DNA from 2 places in the Pseudomonas sp. LBUM1678 genome. Region 2 is predicted to be linked to the other one. Evidence: riboswitches for the same ligand, from Rfam matches in the RefSeq annotation. Region 2 holds a riboswitch; the other holds the start of a gene.
What was found. A riboswitch is a leader RNA that binds a small molecule or an ion and turns the genes downstream of it on or off. The one in region 2 is predicted to bind cobalamin.

Region 1 (5,288 bases), 2.1 Mb from region 2:
GATTCAGCGTCCCACCCGGCAGATCGACCACCTTGATCGGCTGCGACTTGATCGCCGTGTCGCCATTTTCATAGTGAAAGCGCAGCAAGCGATCGGTGTCGGCGACGTACAGGTCGTTGCCGACCAGGGTCATGCCGAAGGGCGAGTTGAGGTTTTCCAGGAACACCGTGCGGGTTTCGGCGATGCCGTCGTGGTCCTTGTCCCGCAGCAGCGTGATGCGATTCGGGCTGGGGACGCCGGCACCGGCACGGCCCATGACTTTGCCCATTACCCAGCCGCGAATGCCTTTGCCGTCATCGGGTTTCGGTGGCGCGTTGGTTTCGGCCACCAACACGTCGCCGTTGGGCAGCACGTAGAGCCAACGCGGGTGATCGAGCCCTTCGGCAAATGCCGCCACTTGAGTGCCCGCCGCAGGAGTGGGTTTCGCGCCCTCCGGCCAGCCGATCGCCGGGGCGATATTCACCGTCGGGATCAGGGTCTTGTTCGGTTCTGGCAGCTTGGGTGACGGGCCGGTACCGTCGGAGACTTGCAAGCTGGAGGTTTCACCACAAGCGGCGAGCCCTCCGGCGAGCGCGATGACGAGAACGAGCTGGGGCTTGCGCATGCGGATCTTCCCTATGAATGCATTGACCTAATCATAGAGAAGATTTGAAGCGCGATGGTTCAACCGGTCAGCCGCGGGCTTCCTTGAACAGCACGGCGATGCCGGGGTGATAGTTGCCGGCTTCGTTGCGCAACTTGCGATAGGCGTACGGGAAATACCAGGCCACGGCGCAGCTGTGTTCCTTTTGCAGGTCGTCGACCATGTCCTGCAGTTCTTCCGGCGTCGCGCTCTGCTGGGCCTTTTGTGGCGCAACGAACAGGCAGCCGAGTTTCAGGTCGCTGGCGTAGCTGATGCGTTTGGCGTTGCTGGTGATGTCCTGCAGCGCCTGGCTCAGGTTCAGGCTATTGACCTTCGGCCAACGTTGAGTGGCCTGAAGGTAGGCGCGTTCTTCGGGGGAGGCGATAAACAGATCGGCACGGCCGTTGCGTTCGCCTTCTTCGTTCTGCTTGCGCGTTGGGGTTTGTTGCAGCGTGACCATTTCCGCCATCCAGGCCGCGGCGGAGAGCAAGCCAAGGTTGGCTTTTTCGTCATACCAGTAAGGCGTGTCGTTATCGCCGCGCACCGCATTGTAGCGGTCTATACAGTCAAACCAGCGTTCCAGCACCGGTCGCAGGAATTCCAGCTTCGGATTGCTGATGATCATGCCTTGCATGTTGCTCACCCTTTGTAATTGTGATGTTGGGTTGTGGCGCTTTGATATCACTGCTGACAGTGTGGTGCAAGTTGGGGTGTCAGTAAATTGACCGGCGGCAGTATATCGCTCGCCCGCGCTTTGTCTTCAATTGACGCTCCACCCCCAACCCTCTAACCTTCGCGGCTTGTTTCAGGTGCTCTGTGGCGAAGGTCGACAGAGTGAAACAGGGAAGCCGGTGAGTGACCATCTTCACGCGACGAAACGTCACGATCCCGGCGCTGCCCCCGCAACGGTAAATGAGTGAAGACTGTGCCTTGAGCCACTGTGTCGACTGTCGACATGGGAAGGCGCGCAGTCCGGCGCAAGCCGCTCATGAGCCCGGAGACCGGCCTGATTCATCCAACGGCATCACGGTGGGCGATGCCAGGCTTCTTGCCGTCTATTCTTGTGCCTGCCCGCCGTTATCCAGCCTCAACGGAGAGCTCCCCCATGACTGATTCCCCTGATCGTGACGAACGCCATCTGGCGCGCATGCAGCGCAAAAAAGCCGTGATCGACGAACGCATCGCCAACTCGCCCAATGAGTGCGGCCTGCTGCTGGTGCTGACCGGCAACGGCAAAGGCAAAAGCAGCTCGGCTTTCGGCATGCTTGCCCGGTCCATGGGCCATGGCATGCAGTGCGGCGTGGTGCAGTTCATCAAGGGGCGCAACAGCACCGGTGAAGAGCTGTTCTTCCGGCGCTTCCCGGAGCAGGTGCGTTTTCATGTGATGGGCGAGGGCTTCACCTGGGAAACCCAGGACCGCCAGCGTGACATCGCCGCCGCCGAAGCGGCTTGGGAAGTGTCCCGCGAACTGCTGCGCGATCCGTCGATCGGCCTGGTGGTGCTCGATGAACTGAACATCGCCCTCAAGCACGGTTACCTCGACCTCGATCAAGTGCTCACTGACTTGCAGGCACGTCCGCCGATGCAACACGTGGTGGTCACCGGTCGCGGCGCCAAGCCGGAGATGATCGAGCTGGCCGATACAGTCACCGAAATGGGCGTGATCAAGCACGCGTTCCAGGCCGGGATCAAAGCGCAAAAAGGCGTCGAGCTGTGAATCAGCCACGTCATTGCCCGGCGGTGCTGATCGCCGCGCCGGCCTCCGGTCAGGGCAAGACCACCGTCACGGCCGCGCTGGCCCGTTTGCATCGCAATCAGGGGCGCAAGGTTCGCGTATTCAAGTGCGGCCCGGACTTTCTCGACCCGATGATTCTCGAGCGCGCCAGCGGTGCGCCGGTGTATCAACTTGACATGTGGATGGTCGGCGAGCAGGAAAGTCGTCGTCTGTTGTGGGAAGCCGCCGGTGAAGCCGACCTGATTCTCATCGAAGGCGTCATGGGGCTGTTCGACGGCACGCCGTCCAGCGCTGACCTGGCGCGGCACTTCGGTGTGCCAGTGCTCGGTGTGATCGACGGCACGGCCATGGCGCAGACTTTTGGTGCGCTGGCGTTGGGGTTGGCGAAGTATCAGCCGGACTTGCCGTTTGCCGGTGTGTTGGCCAACCGTGTGGGCACGTTGCGGCACGCGCAATTGCTCGAAGGCAGCCTGACTGAAGGTTTGCGCTGGTACGGCGCGTTGTCGCGCGAGACCGGGATTGAACTGCCGAGTCGTCATCTCGGTCTGGTCCAGGCCAGCGAGTTGAACGATCTCGACCTGCGCCTCGATGCGGCGGCTGAATCGCTGGCCAGCAGTTGCGATGTGGCGCTGCCGCCGCCCGTGGAATTCGCGGCGCCTGAAATGATCGTCGCAGAGCCTTTGCTGGCCGGCGTGCGAATCGCAGTGGCCCGTGATGAGGCGTTCGCTTTCACCTACGGTGCGAGCCTGGATTTGCTGCGGGCCATGGGCGCCGAACTGCTGTTTTTCTCGCCGATCCGCGATGCTGATTTGCCAGAGGCGGACAGCCTTTATCTACCGGGTGGTTATCCGGAACTGCACCATGTGGCGCTGTCACAGAACACCTCGATGCTCAATGCGATCCGCGCCCATCATGCCGCCGGCAAACCGTTGTTGGCCGAGTGTGGCGGGATGCTGTACCTGCTTGATTCGTTGACCGATGTCGAAGGTACTCGGGCTGAACTGGTGGGCTTGCTCAAAGGTGATGCGGTGATGCAGAAGCGTCTTGCGGCGCTGGCGTTGCAAGCGGTGGAGTTGCCGGAAGGTTCGTTGCGCGGGCACACCTATCACCACTCGCTGACCAGCACTGAGCTTGAGCCGATTGCCCGTGGGCTCAGTCCGAATGGCGGGCGTGGGGCGGAGGCAGTTTATCGGGAGGGGCGGATGACGGCCTCTTATGTGCATTTTTATTTTCCGTCCAATCCCACTGCTGTAGCCGCATTGTTTGCGCCTGACCGGGAGGCCGCCATCGCGAGCAGGCTCGCTCCCACAGGGGACCGTGTTTCTTCAGGCTGCACACCTTCAAATGTAGGAGCGAGCCTGCTCGCGAAGAGGCCATGACCGACAACGCATTCTCCGAAGCCGAACGCGAAGCGGTCTACCGAGCCATTGCCGAACGCCGCGACATGCGCCACTTCAGCGGCGGCACCGTCGAGCCCCACTTGCTGCAGCGCCTGCTCGAAGCCGCCCATCAGGCCCCCAGCGTGGGCCTGATGCAGCCCTGGCGTTTCATCCGCATCAGCGACCGCACACTGCGTGGCAAGATCCAGCAACTGGTGGAAGAAGAACGCATCCGCACCGCCGAAGCTCTCGGCGAGCGCACTGACGAATTCATGAAGCTCAAGGTTGAAGGCATCAACGATTGCGCCGAGGTGTTGGTCGCCGCGCTGATGGACGATCGCGAGCGCCACATCTTCGGCCGTCGCACCTTGCCGGAAATGGACATGGCCTCGTTGTCCTGCGCAATCCAGAACCTCTGGCTGGCCTCTCGCGCCGAAGGTCTGGGCATGGGCTGGGTGTCGTTGTTCGAGCCGCAAGCGCTGGCGGATCTGCTGGGTTTTCCGCCCGGGGCCAAGCCATTGGCGGTTCTTTGTCTCGGCCCGGTCAAGGAATTCTATCCGGCGCCGATGCTGGTACTCGAAGGGTGGGCGCAGGCGCGTCCGCTCAGTGAATTGCTGTATGAAAATTATTGGGGAGTGAGTCAATGAGTGTGGCGTTATTGAGTGTCGCCGCGGTTGCGCTGGACGCGCTGCTGGGTGAACCCAAACGCTGGCATCCGCTGGTGGCGTTCGGCCGTTTTGCCGACCGCATCGAGCAACGTTTCAATGGCGAGGGTCGTGGCTGGCGCAGCCATGGCGTCACCGCTTGGGTGATTGCGGTGTTGCCGCTGACCTTGCTGGCCACGGCGTTTTCCTGGGCGCCTTATGTCGGCTGGATTGTCGAGATTCTCGCGCTTTATTGCGCCCTCGGCATGCGCAGCCTCGGTGAACACGTAGAGCCGGTAGCCAGGGCCTTGCGCAGCGATGATCTGGAGGAGGCGCGCACACGTGTCGGCTATCTGGTCAGCCGTCAGACCAGCGAACTGGATAAAACCGAAGTCGCCCGCGCTGCCACTGAATCAGTCCTGGAGAACGGCAGCGATGCGGTGTTCGCCGCGCTGTTCTGGTTTGCCGTGGCCGGCGCGCCCGGCGTGGTGCTCTATCGCTTGAGCAATACCCTCGATGCCATGTGGGGTTATCGCAACGAGCGCTTCGAACGTTTCGGCTGGGCCGCGGCGAAGATCGACGATGTCCTCAACTACATTCCTGCGCGTCTGGTGGCGTTGACCTACGCGCTGCTGGGCAAGACCCGACTGGCGTTGAAATGCTGGCGCACCCAGGGCCCGACCTGGGACAGCCCGAACGCCGGGCCCGTGATGGCTGCCGGTGCCGGTGCACTCGGCGTCGAGTTGGGCGGGGCAGCGATTTATCACGGTGAACTGCATCAGCGCCCGCAACTGGGCGAAGGCGTGCCAGCGGACGCCGACTCCATCGACCGCGGCTGGCAATTGGTCCAGCGCGGGGTATGGTTATGGCTGCTGATTCTCTGCGTGGGAGCTGAATTCTATGCTTGA
Region 2 (5,288 bases):
ATCACCAGCTCGGCGGGGGTTTGTCCAAGGTCGGCAATGTTGTCATCCGACACGAAACCGCCGGGCTGGGTCCTGAGCAGGTGCATGGCTTAAGCGCTGAGCGCGGCGCGCAATTGCGCTTCGAGCAGCGCGGCGTCCAGTTCCTGGCCGATCAGCACCAGGCGCGTGGTGCGCGCTTCGTCGGCGCCCCACTGACGGTCGAAATGCTTGTCGAAACGCGTGCCCACGCCCTGGATCAGCAGGCGCATCGGTTTGTTCGGGATCGCCGCGAAACCTTTGACCCGCAGGATGCCGTGCTGGACCACCAATTGGGTCAGCGCGTCCAGCAGCAAGCTTTCGTCAGCCTGCGGCAGCTCGATGGAGATCGAATCGAAGGCGTCGTGATCGTGATCATCTTCACCTTCGTGGTGGTGATCGTGATGGCTGTGGCGGCTGTCGATGTGTTCTTCGGAACCGGCACCGAGGCCGATCAGCACGTCCAGTGGCACGCGGCCGCTGCTGGCTTCGATGACTTTGACGGCGGGCGGCAGCTCTTCGGCGACTTCCAGGCGCACGCGGGCCAGGTCTTCAGGGCTGATCAGGTCGGCCTTGTTGAGAATCACCAGGTCGGCGCTGGCCAGTTGGTCGGCGAACAGTTCGTGCAGCGGCGATTCGTGGTCCAGGTTCGGGTCGAGTTTGCGCTGGGCATCAACTTGATCCGGGAACGCAGCGAAGGTGCCAGCGGCGACGGCCGGGCTGTCGACCACGGTGATGACCGCGTCAACGGTGCAGGCGCTGCGGATTTCCGGCCACTGGAAGGCTTGTACCAGCGGCTTTGGCAGGGCCAGGCCCGAGGTTTCGATGAGGATGTGGTCGAGGTCACCGCGACGGGCGACGAGTTCGCGCATCACCGGGAAGAATTCTTCCTGGACGGTGCAGCACAGGCAGCCGTTGGCCAATTCGTAGACACGACCGTTGGCTTCTTCTTCAGTGCAACCGATGGAGCACTGCTTGAGGATCTCGCCGTCGATGCCCAGCTCGCCAAACTCGTTGACGATCACCGCGATGCGGCGGCCCTGAGCGTTGTCGAGCATGTGCCGCAGCAGGGTGGTTTTGCCCGAGCCGAGAAAGCCGGTAACGATGGTGACGGGGAGTTTGGCCAGTGTTTTCATCGGATGCCCTTTGGCAAGGTGGCGGGCATACGGGACGACAATCGCAGCGACGGGCGCGCGCGGAAGAGTTCGCCACCGGATCACCCCGCCCGGTTGTAGTGAGAATCTGTGTCGAGGCAGGTCTCCTGGCTGACGGTGTGCCGGGCGCTTGGCCTGGCATTCGCTGCGCCTTCCCGCGAACCCGTTGGACAGGGCTTGCAGTGGCGTGGCAGCGAACATCACCGTTCACAGTTGCGGGGGCAGCCGCGGCATCGACCGCGTTCCCTTCTTAGCTTCGGCAAATGCCGAAGAACCTCGAAAGCGCAAGGCTACGCATCGTCTTGGGGCGGGTCAATGTCTTGTGTCCGCCGCACCGGCCCCTTCGCGGGCAAGCCTCGCTCCTACAGGACGGCGGTGCTTTTGTAGGAGCGAGGCTTGCCCGCGAAGAATTCACCTCGGTCTCGAGATGAGAACCCATGCCAATTGACGCCAAACCCCCGCCCATGCTCTCCTACACGCCTTGTTACGGGTGCCCTTCACAGGGTGAAACGGGAAACCGGTGAATCATGTGCTTTACTCAAAGCCATGTCAGTCCGGTGCTGCCCCCGCAACGGTAAGCGAGCGAAGCGTCAGATCCACTGTGCCAGCAGTTCGGCATGGGAAGGTGATGCTTGCAGGTTCCGGCGAAAGCCAACACCCCTCGTGAGCCCGGAGACCGGCCCGCAACACAAAGTGACCATTACGATCACTGAATGACAAACCCGCGGTGGGCGGGCGCTGTTTGAACCTTTGCGTGCCCGACTCGCAGGGGTCTTCCATGCGCTCTATTCACCCGCTGACAGACCAGAGGGAAGCGCCATGTCGATCATCAGCAGCACTCGCCACACAACGGCCAGCACCACCACGACCCTGACTCAACGCCTGAGCGCTGCCGTTTGCGCATCGATCCTTGGCGCGTGCCTTGTGTATTTCGCCGGTTTCTCGCACATCGAAGCGGTCCACAATGCCGCGCACGATACCCGTCACAGCTCCGCCTTCCCGTGCCATTGAGACCTGCTGACATGATCAAGCGTATTGCGCAAACCGCAGGTTTCACCGGGCTGCTGGCCGCCCTGTTGCTGACCCTGCTGCAAAGTTTCTGGGTGTCTCCGCTGATTTTGCAGGCCGAAACCTACGAAAAATCCGAGCCGGCCGCGGTTGAAGTTCACGAACACGCCGCCGGTGTCGCCGCTCACACTCATGATGCCGAAGCCTGGGAACCGGAAGACGGCTGGCAGCGCGTGTTGTCGACCACGGGCGGCAATCTGGTCGTTGCCGTCGGTTTCGCCCTGATGCTCGCCGGTCTCTACACCTTGCGTGCACCGACCAAAACCTCCCAGGGCTTGCTTTGGGGCCTGGCCGGTTACGCGACTTTCGTGTTGGCGCCAACCCTCGGCTTGCCGCCTGAACTGCCAGGCACTGCGGCGGCAGATCTGGCGCAACGGCAACTCTGGTGGGTCGGCACGGCCGCCTCCACGGCTGTCGGCATTGCGTTGATTGTGTTTAGCCGTCACTGGCTGATGAAGATCCTCGGCGTGGCGATTCTCGCTGTACCTCACGTGATCGGCGCGCCGCAACCGGAAGTGCACTCTATGCTCGCTCCTGAAGCCCTGGAAACGCAGTTCAAAATCGCTTCGCAGCTGACCAACGTCGCGTTCTGGCTGGCCCTGGGCCTGATCAGCGCCTGGTTGTTCCGCCGCAAAAGCGATGGCCAATACCACGCATGACCGATACCCGCACAGCGCCGACTTTAGTCGTCGGCCTGGGCTGCCAGCGCGGCTGCCCTGCCAGCACACTGCGGGCGCTGCTCGATCAGGCATTACAGGCGCATAAAATCGGACTTCACCAGATCAAGGCCCTGGCCAGCATCGACCTGAAACGTGATGAACCTGGCCTGATCGAGTTGGCCGCGCAACTCGCATTGCCGCTGATGTATTTCAGCAGCGAGCAACTGCAAGGTTACAAACCGCAACTCAGCCATCATTCGGACATCGCGTTCGAACGCACCGGCTGCTACGGCGTGGCGGAAAGTGCCGCCCTGGCGTTGGCCGAACAACTGGCCCAGGCACCGGCGAAACTGCTGATTTCGCGACAAAAATACGCCCAGGCCACCCTGGCATTGGCCTGCGTTGCGTAAGATCCCCGATAATCCCCGCCTTCGATCATGAGCAATCTTCATCTGAAGCCTTGCCCACGCCATTTTTCTGACAGACTCTTTTTTCAAAGGAACGGACGATGACCGTCTACTTCATTGGCGCAGGTCCCGGCGACCCGGAACTGATCACCGTCAAGGGCCAACGGCTGATTCGCAGTTGCCCGGTGATCATCTACGCCGGCTCTTTGGTGCCCGCCGCCGTGCTGGAAGGCCATTGCGCCGAACAGGTGGTCAACAGCGCGGAATTGCACCTGGAGCAGATCATCGAACTGTTCAAAACCGCCCATGCCAACGGCCAGGATGTGGCGCGGGTGCATTCCGGTGATCCGAGTTTGTACGGGGCGATTGGTGAGCAGATTCGTTATCTGCGAGAACTCGGGATTGCGTTTGAAATCATTCCCGGGGTCACGGCCACTGCCGCGTGTGCGGCGCTGTTGAGAGCGGAGCTGACGTTGCCCGACATTTCCCAGAGCGTGATTCTGACCCGCTATGCCGACAAAACCGTGATGCCGCCCGGTGAAGAGCTCGGGAGCCTGGCGCAGCATGGGGCGACCATGGCGATTCATTTGGGGGTCAATCATCTGGAGAAAATCCTTGCCGAATTGCTGCCACATTACGGCGCGGACTGCCCGATCGCGGTGATTCACCGGGCGACCTGGCCGGATCAGGATTGGGTGGTGGGGACGATTGCGGATATTGCCGAAAAGGTTGCGGTCAAGGGGTTTCGGCGCACGGCGTTGATTCTGGTGGGTCGGGTGTTGGGGAGTGATCAGTTCAGCGAGTCATCGCTGTATCGCGCGGGGCATGCGCATCTCTACAGGCCCTAAAGCACTTGTGGCGAGGGAGCTTGCTCCCGCTGGACCGCGGAGCGGTCCCAATAACAGCCAACGCATTCATCACGGGAAAATGCATCAGCTGTTTAGCGATTGCTTCGCAATCGAGCGGGAGCAAGCTCCCTCGCCACAGTGCCGTTTTTTCATTTCGCAGCGAACACCTTACTCAGTAGTAGGCATTTTCTTTCTGCGTGTGGTCAGTCACATCGCGAACACCCTTGAGCTCGGGAATGCGCTCGAGCAAGGTGCGCTCGATGCCTTCGCGCAGGGTGACGTCTGCCTGGCCGCAGCCTTGGCAACCGCCGCCGAACTTCAGTACGGCGATGCCGTCCTCGACCACATCGATCAGGCTGACCTGACCGCCGTGGCTGGCCAGCCCCGGGTTGATTTCGGTTTGCAGGTAGTAGTTGATGCGCTCGTTGACCGGGCTGTCGGCGTTGACCATCGGGACTTTGGCGTTTGGCGCCTTGATGGTCAGCTGGCCGCCCATGCGGTCGGTGGCGTAGTCGACTACCGCATCGTCCAGGAAGGCTTCGCTGAACGAATCGATGTAAGCGGTGAAGCTTTTGAGCCCCAGCGCGGTGTCTTCAGGTTTCTCTTCGCCCGGCTTGCAGTAAGCAATGCAGGTCTCGGCGTACTGGGTGCCAGGCTGGGTGATAAAGACGCGGATGCCGATACCCGGGGTGTTCTGCTTGGAGAGCAGATCAGCCAGATAATCGTGGGCGGCGTCGGTGATGGTAATAGCGGTCATGGAAACTCCTCGCAGGCTTGGGCGCAGTTTACGCCAATCATCGCGCCGTACAAAGTCCTAGTATTTTTGTCGGGAAAGAGCCGTCGCCGGCTAAGCCGCGGTTTCACCGTCAATCCGGGCTTTAAGCCACTGATAGCTGCGTTTTTCTACCCATTCGTAACTTGCCCAGGACGCCAGACCAATAGTCGCCGCGCAAACGGCGAACATAAGGTAGGGATTCACGCCATAACGCTGTGCGACAAATCCACCGGCAGACAGCACCAGCACGTGCATCAGGTACACCGAGTAGGAACAATTGCCGAGCAGTTCGAACAGCCGATTGTTCTCGACATAGCGCTCCAGCGAAATGCACGCCATCACCAACACCGCGCTCGGCAAGC

Region 1: it holds a riboswitch for cobalamin, as region 2 does, so the genes downstream of both, cobO (cob(I)yrinic acid a,c-diamide adenosyltransferase) here and ACA070_RS17920 (CbtB domain-containing protein) in region 2, are expected to answer to the same signal.

What each region holds. Positions count from the first base shown of each region.
Region 1 is NZ_CP166775.1:1,869,656-1,874,943, forward strand. It holds gene ACA070_RS08465 (PQQ-dependent sugar dehydrogenase) at 1-604, opposite strand, end outside; gene ACA070_RS08470 (hypothetical protein) at 672-1,256, opposite strand; cobalamin riboswitch at 1,413-1,646, shown strand; gene cobO (cob(I)yrinic acid a,c-diamide adenosyltransferase) at 1,728-2,339, shown strand; gene ACA070_RS08480 (cobyrinic acid a,c-diamide synthase CobB) at 2,336-3,736, shown strand; gene bluB (5,6-dimethylbenzimidazole synthase) at 3,733-4,383, shown strand; gene cbiB (adenosylcobinamide-phosphate synthase CbiB) at 4,380-5,288, shown strand; gene cobD (threonine-phosphate decarboxylase CobD) at 5,281-5,288, shown strand, end outside.
Region 2 is NZ_CP166775.1:3,943,883-3,949,170, forward strand. It holds gene cobN (cobaltochelatase subunit CobN) at 1-86, opposite strand, end outside; gene cobW (cobalamin biosynthesis protein CobW) at 90-1,151, opposite strand; cobalamin riboswitch at 1,250-1,463, opposite strand; cobalamin riboswitch at 1,641-1,868, shown strand; gene ACA070_RS17920 (CbtB domain-containing protein) at 1,989-2,180, shown strand; gene ACA070_RS17925 (CbtA family protein) at 2,192-2,896, shown strand; gene ACA070_RS17930 (cobalamin biosynthesis protein) at 2,893-3,306, shown strand; gene cobM (precorrin-4 C(11)-methyltransferase) at 3,405-4,151, shown strand; gene nfuA (Fe-S biogenesis protein NfuA) at 4,324-4,908, opposite strand; gene ACA070_RS17945 (acyltransferase family protein) at 4,999-5,288, opposite strand, start outside.